2 regions of the Pseudoalteromonas sp. T1lg22 genome follow, and region 2 is predicted to be linked to the other one. Evidence: predicted binding sites of a transcription regulator. Region 2 holds the regulator's gene; the other holds the start of a gene.

The links. Region 2 encodes MetJ, which represses methionine synthesis genes. Its sites were predicted from a motif close to TAGACGTCTAGACGTCTA; they were not measured.
Region 1: the regulator MetJ is predicted to act here: its motif matches at 1,776-1,793, upstream of C2M24_RS02425 (homoserine O-succinyltransferase).

What each region holds. Positions count from the first base shown of each region.
Region 1 covers NZ_PQBY01000006.1:47,525-53,086, forward strand. The annotation lists gene C2M24_RS02420 (homocysteine S-methyltransferase family protein) at 1-775, opposite strand, end outside; gene C2M24_RS02425 (homoserine O-succinyltransferase) at 765-1,712, opposite strand; gene C2M24_RS02430 (DMT family transporter) at 1,863-2,750, shown strand; gene C2M24_RS02435 (response regulator transcription factor) at 2,754-3,404, opposite strand; gene C2M24_RS02440 (MASE1 domain-containing protein) at 3,634-5,244, shown strand; gene C2M24_RS02445 (FG-GAP repeat domain-containing protein) at 5,404-5,562, shown strand, end outside.
Region 2 covers NZ_PQBY01000006.1:516,055-521,616, forward strand. The annotation lists gene metL (bifunctional aspartate kinase/homoserine dehydrogenase II) at 1-385, opposite strand, end outside; gene metB (cystathionine gamma-synthase) at 401-1,561, opposite strand; gene metJ (met regulon transcriptional regulator MetJ) at 1,739-2,059, shown strand; gene C2M24_RS04625 (malic enzyme-like NAD(P)-binding protein) at 2,123-3,370, opposite strand; gene rpmE (50S ribosomal protein L31) at 3,978-4,193, opposite strand; gene priA (primosomal protein N') at 4,387-5,562, shown strand, end outside.

The sequences.
Region 1 (5,562 bases), 470 kb from region 2:
CCACGTACTGGCGCAGCAGATCCGGGCCTAAGGCGCAATTAAGGCCGATGGAAAGCGGCTTAATATGACGAATGGAGTTATAGAAAGCCTCTGTGGTTTGTCCCGAAAGGGTGCGGCCCGAGGCATCGGTAATGGTGCCGGAGATCATCACAGGCAAACTGGTGCCGGCCTGCTCGAAGGCTTCTTCCACCGCAAAGGCCGCGGCCTTGGCATTGAGGGTATCAAAAATGGTTTCGATCAAGATCAGGTCGGCACCGCCTTCCATCAAGGCCAGCGTCGACTCGATATAGGCCTCAACCAGTTTATCGAAGGTAATATTACGATAACCCGGGTCGTTCACGTCCGGCGAGATAGAGCAGGTCTTGGACGTGGGCCCAAGCACACCAGCCACGTAGCGCGGTTTATTTGGCTCCTTGGCGGTAAATTCATCGGCCACCTTGCGGGCTAAGCGCGCCGACTCGAGATTAATCTCGCGGCTAAGGCTTGCCATGTCGTAGTCTTCCATGGAAATGGTGGTGGCGTTAAAGGTGTTGGTTTCTATAATATCCGCACCGGCCTCAAGGTATTCGCGATGGATTTGCGCGATCACCTCGGGTTGCGTCAGGCTTAACAAATCGTTGTTGCCCTTTACCAGCACATGCCAGTCTTTAAAGCGCTCGCCGCGATAGTCGTTTTCCTCAAACTTATGTTTTTGGATCATGGTGCCCATGGCGCCATCGAGAATTAAAATACGCTGTTTGAGGGCCGCTTCGAGGGCGTGACGTTTATTCGGCATAATTATCTGTCCTTACATCCTGGCTCACCAGATTAATATCATAGGGCGTGGTTTGATACACGTAGTAGTTTAGCCAATTGGAAAATAACAAGAAGGCATGGCTTTGCCAGGTTTTCGACGGTTTTAAGGCCGGGTTATCCTCGGGAAAATAGTTTTTCGGTTTATCCACATCCAGGCCCTTGTCGACATCGCGTTGATACTCTTTTTGCAAGGTATCGGCGTCGTATTCCGGGTGCCCGGTCAGGTACACCTGCGAGCCGCTTTGGTTTTTAAGTAAGTAGGCACCCACTTCCTCTGAGCCGGCAAGCACCACGAGATCTTCGCGCGCGGCAATTTTATTGATATCGATATGACCGTAGCGCGAGTGTGGCACCAAGAAACGATCGTCAAAACCGCGGGTGAGCGCGCCGTGGTCGAAATAACACTGGTGTTCAAACACACCGCATAGTTTGTTGGCCTGGAGTTCACGTTTCAGACCATAGTGATGATACAAACCGGCATGAGCGGCCCAACAGCTAAACAGGGTCGAGGTGACATGATGCTCGGCCCACTCGAAAAACTCCTGTAATTCCTGCCAATAGCCTACCTCATCATATTCAAGATGGGCCAGCGGCGCGCCTGTGATGATCACTGCATCATAGTTAGTGTCTTTAACGTCGCTGAAATAGCGATAAAACATGTCCAGGTGCTGCTCGGAGTTGGCGCTGGATCTATGGGTATCAAGACGCAGTAAGTCCACGTTGACCTGCAAGGGGGTGTTGGCCAGCAAGCGAATAAACTGCACTTCCGTTTCCACCTTATTCGGCATCAGGTTCAATATGGCCAAACGCATAGGCCTGATCTCCTGCGTGCTGGCACGACTTTTCGGCATCACAAAGACATTTTCTTGGCGCAATTGCGAAATCGCTGGCAACGCATCCTGAACCGTAATAGGCATAGTGAACTCCAATGCAAATATTAGAAGGGCTATTATGACCCTCCCACTGGAAATATCAACCTCTAGATGTTTAGACGTCCATATAAATTTTACAGCACGGCTCTCCCTTGCCATAATGCCGCGCGTCGAATTAAGTATAAGGGACCCAAGGTGGGATTAGGAGAATTAGCAGCAATCTGTGCCGCCATTGTCTGGGCGTTTTCAACCCTGCTCTACAAAACCTTTAGCCATCACCTTTCGCCCTTACAGCTCAATGTCAGCAAGGGCTTGCTGGCGTCACTGATGATGGTCGCAGCAATTGTTATCACCGCAGACTCTAACATCCCGCAGCAAGTAGCCGCCTGGGGTTGGCTGATTGCCGGCGGCATTATTGGTATTGCCATCGGCGACAGCGCCTACTTTGGCGCCCTGCGCAATATTGGTCCGGCGCGTACCCTGATCATAGAGTCACTTGCCCCCGCCTTGGCAGGCATACTCAATATCCTGTTGCTGGGACACTACCTGTCCACACTGGCTTGGGTCGGTATTATCGTCACCACGGTCGGGGTGGTGATTGCCATTCGGCCACAGCATGCCTTACCAAGCCTGGATAAGCGTCATTATGTAATCGGCGTATCCTTAGCACTGCTGGCGGCACTGTGCCAGGCCACCGGCATGGTGATGTCCAAAGGAGCAATGAACCTAGAGTCAATGAGTAGTTTGTGGGCGGCGATGATACGTCTGGTATCGGGCACCCTCACCGTGGCTTTGGTGGTGGCGCTGCTCAAACACTCGGACCTGTATCAGGCAATCCGCTTAAAAGGCATAGATAAGAAGCACTGGTTGTTGGTGGCGGTATTCTTCGGCACCTTTATCGGCCTGTGGCTGCAGTTAGCGTCGGTAAAATACACCGACCCGGCCATAGCGCAAACCCTCTTTGCCACCGCCCCGTTGATGGTGATGACCTTCGGCTTTTTTAAACGTGAGCCGGTGAGCGCAAACATGATCCTCGGCGGCGTTTTAGCTCTGGCCGGCGTCGGCATTCTACTGGCAAATTAATACCTATTCCCTTAACAATTCTTCAAATTTTATGGAATGGCTTTTAATCGCCAGTCTCAGCAGCTCATATGACTCTGTGATTTGTAGCTTTTCATAAATATTGCTTTTATGGGCATGGACCGTCTTAACCGCTACATTTAACTTTTTTGCTATTAACTTTACCGAGTAACCAATGGCTAAAAGGTTAAAAACATCCTTTTCTCTTTGTGTCAGCTTCTGCACTTTGCTGGTCGAATCACTATGAGAGTTATAATAGATATTTTTAATAATATCCTGACCTAAATAACTATCGCCGTTTAGCGTACGCCTTATCGCCGTGATTATTTCATCGGATGCGTTTTGCTTGGATAAATACGCATTTGCACCAAGATTAATTGCTTCACTGACGTAGGGGTCGTTATCGTACATGCTCACAACGATAATTTTAGCCTTCGGAGAGCACCGCTTTATCAGGGGGATTAGACCTAGCCCATTCTTATCCGGAAGTGATATATCTAAAATAGCAATATCAAATGTACTAAGAGGTAGCTTCTGCTCTGCCGCCTGAAAGCTCGAGGCCTCTAGTGATACGGTATGTGTATCATTGAGCTCGAGTAAGCGCTTGAAGCCTTCCCTGACAATGGAGTGATCATCTATGAGAGCGATATTAATCATGAATGTAAGCAATCCTTTTATACCAGAGCACCATTAAAACGCATCTGATCTAGAGACACAATTTTATTGACACTAAGGAGGGGTCCGTAAACAACTTAACGCCACCAGTTTAAGAGGTTTACCCAATAGATTACCTGTTCGTAACCTCTATAAAGACACCCAAGAATGGGTTAAGCTGGATGAACTCCACCACCATAACCTCCCAAAGCTCAATCTTGTGCAATTAATAATGAAAAAAATAAGTTATAGATACTTGGGTATTTTCTTTATTATCTCAGTCGCTTACTCTTCGCTTTGGTATCACTCCTGGTACCTACCGGTGAGCTTCGCAGTAATTGACAATACCGCCAGCTGGTTTTTACCGGCTGGCTATCGCTTTGCGGCTTTTTTATTCGCACCAAAAAGATATTGGCTGGCTATTATTCTTGGCGAATGGACCGCTATCATCCTAATAACTAATGAACGCGGCGAAATACCCGCCTTAAGTAATTTCATTGCTACTACTTTCCCCGCGTTATTTTATTTATGCGCCGCCCACTTCTATTTAAAGCTTTATAGAAAGCCCGAATTAAAAACAACCCATCAGGTCTTTGGGTTAATTATGGGTGCTATCTGCGCTGCAACACTGACATCAGTAACACTGACCACAAGTATGATTTACCATAATGAGCTGGCGACGATCCCTAAGACTGAGCTCTTTACTCAAACGCACCTGCTCAACGCAACTGCATTTGCCTTTGGCGATATTGTTGGGGTGCTGCTTATTTTGCCGCTGAGCATCTTACTCGTAGAGCTCTACGGTAAAAAAAAGCCTTCCTTAAAAATCACTAACAAAGGGATCTTTAAGATTTCATTTTCGCTTGCCCTATCCTTGTTGGCCATCTTAAACATCCAGCAAATACCTTTATATTATATAAAAATACTCTCGGTGACTTTCGTGATAGCGGCATCTCATAAATGGGGCTGGAAGGGAGCCACCTTAAGCGTGTTCGCTATGTGTATTTTAGTTGTGTATACCGCTCTGAGAACAGATGTAACAATTTCGGTCATTGAAAACCAAGCCTATTTAATCACCATTGCATTTACGGCGCTCATTTTAGGCGCGGCAATCACCCAACAAAAAAGCGCAAATACAAAGCTACAGGAACAAAACTCAGCACTTAACAGATTAAATACCCGCTACAAAGAGCAAGCAAAGAAAAACCAGTTACTCGCGACAAAAGTCGTTGAGATCCAGGAGCTGGAGCGTAAAAAAATATCAACAGAATTACACGACGATATTGGCCAAACCTTAACAGCGATAAGAACGGAGATAACCATCTTAGAGCAGCTCACAAAGGATAAAAAAGTACTCCAGTCTGCACTCAATCTGCGCGCTCTATCGAACAAGGTGTATAACGTTACCCGCAACCTGATCATTTTATTACACCCTCGAGAGCTCAATGATTTAGGTTTGCAAAAAGCCTTACAAGGTAGGTCCTTAACTAAATTACTTGATAGCGCCGGGATAAATTACCACTTAAATATTGCAAGTGACTTAGATAACTTATCGGAAGATAAGAAAATTGCCATTTATCGTATTATTCAGGAATCTTTTAACAACATAGTCAAGCATGCCGCTGCAGATAACGTCTATGTTGATTTATCTATTAAACAAAACCGGCTTCGACTCTCGGTGAAGGATGATGGCAAGGGCTTTGAAACCAAGAGGAAGGAGGCGTTCAATGGGGGTTTTGGCTTGCTCGGTATTGAAGAAAGAGCTTTGGCGCTAAAAGGAAGTTTCCAAATAGATAGCTCAGGGTCTGGCACACACCTACTAATACAGCTTCCCGCTACCTAAGAAGTTTTCCTAGTCTTTTTAGGAAGTCTTCCCCTTAATTTAAAGACATCGATTTGTAAAACTAGCGACTGTTAAAAAGTTGTTACTGGCCTCTCAAATAATGAGCTTAAATAATCGCTTATCATTTGTGGAGTCACATCGTTTACAAGGAAATAATTGATGCCTAAGTTAAAGCTCCTCACCTCCCTGTGTTTATTCTCCACCCTGATCAGCGGCTGCGGTGGTGGCGGCAGCAACAGTGAAACACCTCCGCTCTCAAGTAACTCCGCCCCCAAGGTTAGGTTATCTGATATCAGCACCGATGAGGGCCTTTCACTG
Region 2 (5,562 bases):
TGGATAACAAACGCGCCGACCAGAGTTCACCATGAGCCAGCAGCGATGCCTCTTGCAAGTTTCCTTGCTCAAATCCTAGCCATACATGTGTTAATTCTTGTTCCAGCTGAGTTAACACCTGAGCTTTGCGCTCGCCGCTTAGCAGCTCCTGGATCAGCTCCTGCTGGTGATTGCGCAACAGGCTTATCACATCCATACCGCTATGCTGATCTTGCTGCTCGAATGTCTGCCAGAGCTTAACCAGGGTGTCCGTGGTTTTACCGGCGGCAGACACCACCACTATGTCACCGACCTGACTATGAGCGAGAACAATATTAGCAACCGCATGATAACGCGCCGCACTGCTTAGGCTAGAGCCACCAAATTTATGTACTACCTTGGCCATTTTATCTGCTCCAACCTAGCTCTGATGAAGTTGTGCAAAAGCACGTTCAAGGTCGGCGATCAAATCTTCCTGATCTTCAATGCCCACAGAAATACGAATAAGGGTGTCACCCACGCCCGCCGCTAAGCGTGCTTCCTTGTCCATGCCCGCATGAGTCATGGTCGCCGGATGACAAATTAAGCTTTCAACACCACCCAAGGACTCGGCCAGGGTAAATTGCTGCACTGAGGTGAGGAACTTGGCGCTGTCTTTTAGTTCGCCTTTGATATCAAAGCTCACCATGCCGCCAAAACCACTTTGCTGCGCTTTAGCTAATTGGTGCTGTGGGTGACTTGCCAAACCAGGATAGTAAACCTTTTCTACCTCAGGGTGCTGCTGCAGGTATTCGGCGATAGCCTGGGCGTTTTTCTCATGCTGACGCAGACGCACTTTCAGGGTACGTAACCCGCGCAGAATCAGGTAACTGTCAAAAGGCGCACCGGTAATACCAATATTATTGGCCCACCAGGCCAGCTCTTCGCCAAGCTCAGGAGTTTTACAAACCACAGCACCACCGACCACATCCGAGTGGCCGTTGATATACTTGGTTGTTGAATGCACCACGATATCGCAGCCCAGCAATAATGGGTTTTGCAGCGCAGGTGACAAGAAGGTGTTATCCGCTGCCACCAAAGCACCCACTTGAGCTGCGGCCGCGCATACGGCCTTAATATCGGTCAGGCGCAATATTGGGTTACTGGGGGTTTCAATCCATACCAATTTAGGTTTGGCATCGATAAGCTGCTGATAACACTCGGCAGTGGTGAAGTCCACCACCTTCACTTTTAATAAACCGCGCTTGGCCAAGGAGGTAAATAATCGGTAGCTGCCGCCATAACAATCATGGGGGATCACAAGGGTATCTGCGGGCGTCAGCAACTGTGTTACCAGGTGCACCGCCGCCATGCCGGTAGCGGTAATGATGCCACGGGCGCCGCCTTCAAGCTCGGCCAAAGCCTCTGCGAGAATATCGCGATTGGGATTACCGCTGCGGCCATAGTCGTACTGACGTTTGGTATCAAAATCGGCAAAAGAATAGGTAGTGGATAAATAAATTGGGGGCACAACTGCACCATGATGTTGGTCGGCTTCAATGCCGTGGCGCACCGCTATGGTTTGTTTACTTAACTTAGGCATAGTGCCTCCAATCAGAAATGGATGTTTAGACGTCCAAAAGGTTAAAATATCCAAATATAGAAGTCAAAACATTTATACGTCTAAATAGCTATATGAGGAATATTTGACTATCCTTTCCAACACGATAGAATTTCGCCCTTATTGATGCCTAAGTGACCAAAGAACAAGACGCAAATTATGGCCAAGTGGAATGGTGAGTATATTCACCCTTATGCGGAACACGGTAAGAAAGCCCAACAGGTAAAAAAAATTACCGTTTCAATCCCGCTCAACGTTTTAAAAGTATTAACAGATGAACGCACTCGACGCCAGGTGAACAACCTGCGTCATGCCACCAACAGTGAATTGCTCTGCGAAGCATTTTTACATGCTTTTACCGGACAACCGCTGCCTGGCGATGAAGACTTACGTAAGGATAATCCGGAGAAGGTGCCGCAAGAAGTGCGTAAGATCATGGCGGAAATGGGCTTAGAGATCCCAGAGATCGGTGATGATTGATTTTCCAAACACATAAAAAAAGCCCCAAGCAAAACTTGGGGCTTTTTTTTGGCGACAAGGAAATTACTTATCGCTCATATAATCCTCTGGCAGCTCGATTTGCGCTACACCAGTTGCCACTGCGGCTTCGGCTACCGCCTTAGCAACGCGAGGCAATAAACGCGGATCCATTGGCTTAGGAATAATGTACTGCGGGCCAAACTCCAGCTCGGTCACACCTGATGCGGTCAATACCTCTTGTGGTACCGGCTCTTTAGCTATACTACGAATAGCTTCAACAGCGGCAATCTTCATTTCATCATTAATAGCCGTTGCGCGCACATCCAGGGCGCCGCGGAAGATAAACGGGAAGCACAGAACGTTATTTACCTGGTTCGGGTAATCAGAGCGACCGGTTGCCATAATCAAATCTTGACGGGCAGCGTGCGCCACTTCTGGCTTAATTTCAGGATCTGGGTTTGAACAGGCAAATACCACTGGCTTGTCGGCCATCAGCTTTAACTCGTCCGCAGAAAGTAGATCTGGACCAGATACACCCACGAATACATCGGCATCGGCGATCACGTCTTGCAGAGTGCGTTTATCCGTGTTGTTTGCGAACATTTGCTTATATTCGTTCAGGTCGTCACGACGAGTGTGGATCACACCTTTACGGTCAAGCATATAGATGTGCTCGCGCTGGGCGCCACATTTAATCAACAGCTCCATACAGGCCACAGCCGCTGCACCAGCACCTAAACAAACGATCAAGGCATCGTTGATATCTTTACCCTGAATCTCAAGAGCATTAAGCATGCCCGCCGCAGTTACAATGGCGGTACCATGTTGGTCATCGTGGAATACAGGTATATTACAACGCTCGATCAGCGCTTTTTCAATTTCAAAACACTCAGGTGCCTTGATATCTTCAAGGTTAATACCGCCAAAGGTATCGGCAATATTTTCAACCGTGTTGATAAAATCTTCCGTGGTGCGGTGTTTAACTTCGATATCGATTGAATCAAGGCCTGCGAAGCGCTTGAATAATAAGGCTTTACCTTCCATTACAGGTTTTGATGCCAACGGACCTAAATTACCCAAGCCTAAAATTGCCGTGCCGTTAGAAATAACCGCAACCATATTGCCTTTCGCAGTGTATTTATAGGCATTGTTGGCATCGGCGGCAATTTCGCGCACCGGCTCAGCCACACCTGGGCTGTAAGCCAAAGCTAGGTCATTGACCGTTTCCGCACTTTTAGTCAGCTCAACGCTGATTTTGCCTGGAACGGGATAAGCGTGATAATCAAGAGCTTGTTGACGAAAGTCTGACATGAAAAAGTATCCTGCTAGAAATATTGGTGAGAGTTCAGGTATCAGGCAACAATACTGCTTTTCCGGCTATATTCCAAGTAATATCAGGTCTATCCTGTTACGCGAAATTAAGCGGTTTTAGCATCATTATCCCGGTTAATTATTTTAATTTCCCCTAGCATGAGCGATATTCCCATGCCTTTTTTGGGTCAAAAAAAGCAATAAAAACTGCGTTAATCATAACTAAAGATATAAAAAATGCAATTTATATAACAATAGCGAATAAAAACACAAAAAATGCAACGATTTAACTGGATTTACCCAAACATCTACATGTTCATGCTTTTTAGCTGCATTATCGCCGCTTTTCATTAATACCTTTACAAAGAGTAAATGCAAAATGGCTTATATCAATACTGGGAATGGACCAGAGTAATTGTGTTAATCAAGCGATCAGAGAGTAAACAGGATAGGATACCAATTCACTTACTTCTAGCGGGCTAAATATCATGCTCACGGTGTTGGAATTTTTCTATGTAGAAGACAGAATTGGTATTGGATAGGTGCCGTAAAAAGTAAGAGGCACAAAAAAAGCACCCTAGGGTGCTTTTTTCTAATAAGCAATGAATTACTTCTTGCTGCTAAGCGCACCGAAACGCTTATTGAAGCGGTCAACACGACCACCTGTGTCAAGAATCTTCTGCTTACCAGTGTAGAAAGGGTGACACTCTGAACATACGTCAAGGTGAATGTCTTTACACAAAGTTGAACGAGTTTCGAACTTGTTGCCACAAGAGCACGTTGCATTGATTGCTTCGTACTTAGGGTGGATACCTTCTTTCATGGGGATTACCTCTAAATAGGCCGTATCGCTCTCCAAACCCGAAGTTCGGCACCATACGCGTTAGTTTCAATGTGCCAAGACCAATAATATTCGCTCAGCACCCTTAAGGCCGCGTATTTTATTGAACTCCTGTTTAATGTTCAAGCATTAATTGCCGCTATTCACCTTGCCATGAATTTAGTACATTAACAGCATGTCTGATGCTGTGAGTTCACCCTTGTCGTCTTTACCAAGCGCCCTACAAACCGACCTATTGCCAACTCAGGAAGAATGCTATGTGGAAGTGGCAATCAAGGTGCCTCTGCACCGCAGCTTTGACTACCTGGTCGACCCTAAGCTGGCGGCAAGCCTTGAACCCGGTATGCGGGTTTCTGTGCCCTTTGCTAACCGCCAAGTGACCGCCTTGGTCTTGGCTCGTAAGGCCAGAACTGAACTACCCAAAGACAAGGTTAAGGCGGTGCTTGGGGTGCTTGATAGCGCCCCTATTATCGACGCCACTCATATACAATTGCTGAAGTTTACCGCCCGTTATTATCACTACCCCCTAGGTGAGACTATTTTTACCGCTCTGCCTAAGGCGCTGCGCCAGGGCGACGACATAGATAAAACCAGCATTAACTATATTCAGCTTACCGAAAAGGGCCGCGCCTTACCCACCTTAAGGGCGAAAAAACAACAGTCGCTGATGTCGCAGTTAGCACAGTCCGGTAAATCGCCGGTAACCGAGGTAAAAGCCCTGGGCTTTACCAAGGCCACTATCGATGCCCTAGTTAGTAAAGACCTGGCCGAGATAAGCATCGAATTTTCCAGTCATTGGCGGGACAATGAAATAAAGGTAGCAAGCAAGCCACGACTTAACGCCGAGCAGGCGGTGGCCTGCAGCGCCATCAATCAAAGCTCGGGCTTTACCAGCTTTTTACTCGAGGGCGTCACCGGCAGCGGAAAAACCGAAGTCTACCTGCAATGCCTGGAAGAAGTGATAAAACAGGGGAAACAGGCGCTGGTACTGGTGCCGGAAATCGGCCTGACGCCGCAAACGGTTAACCGTTTTCGCCGCCGCTTCCCCGACACTCCTATTATGCTCTGGCACTCGGCACTGACCGATAACGAGCGCCTGCAAACCTGGCGCTTTTGCCAAAAAGGCAGCTGCGCCATAGTCATAGGTACTCGCTCGGCCATTTTTATGCCGTTTTTATCCTTGGGCATGATCATAGTCGATGAGGAGCACGACGCCTCATTCAAACAACAAGACAGCCTGCGTTACCATGCCCGCGATCTGAGCGCCTATCGCGCCCAACAACATAATATTCCGCTGGTTTTAGGCAGTGCCACACCGGCGTTGGAAACCCTTCACCGGGCAATTGAGGGC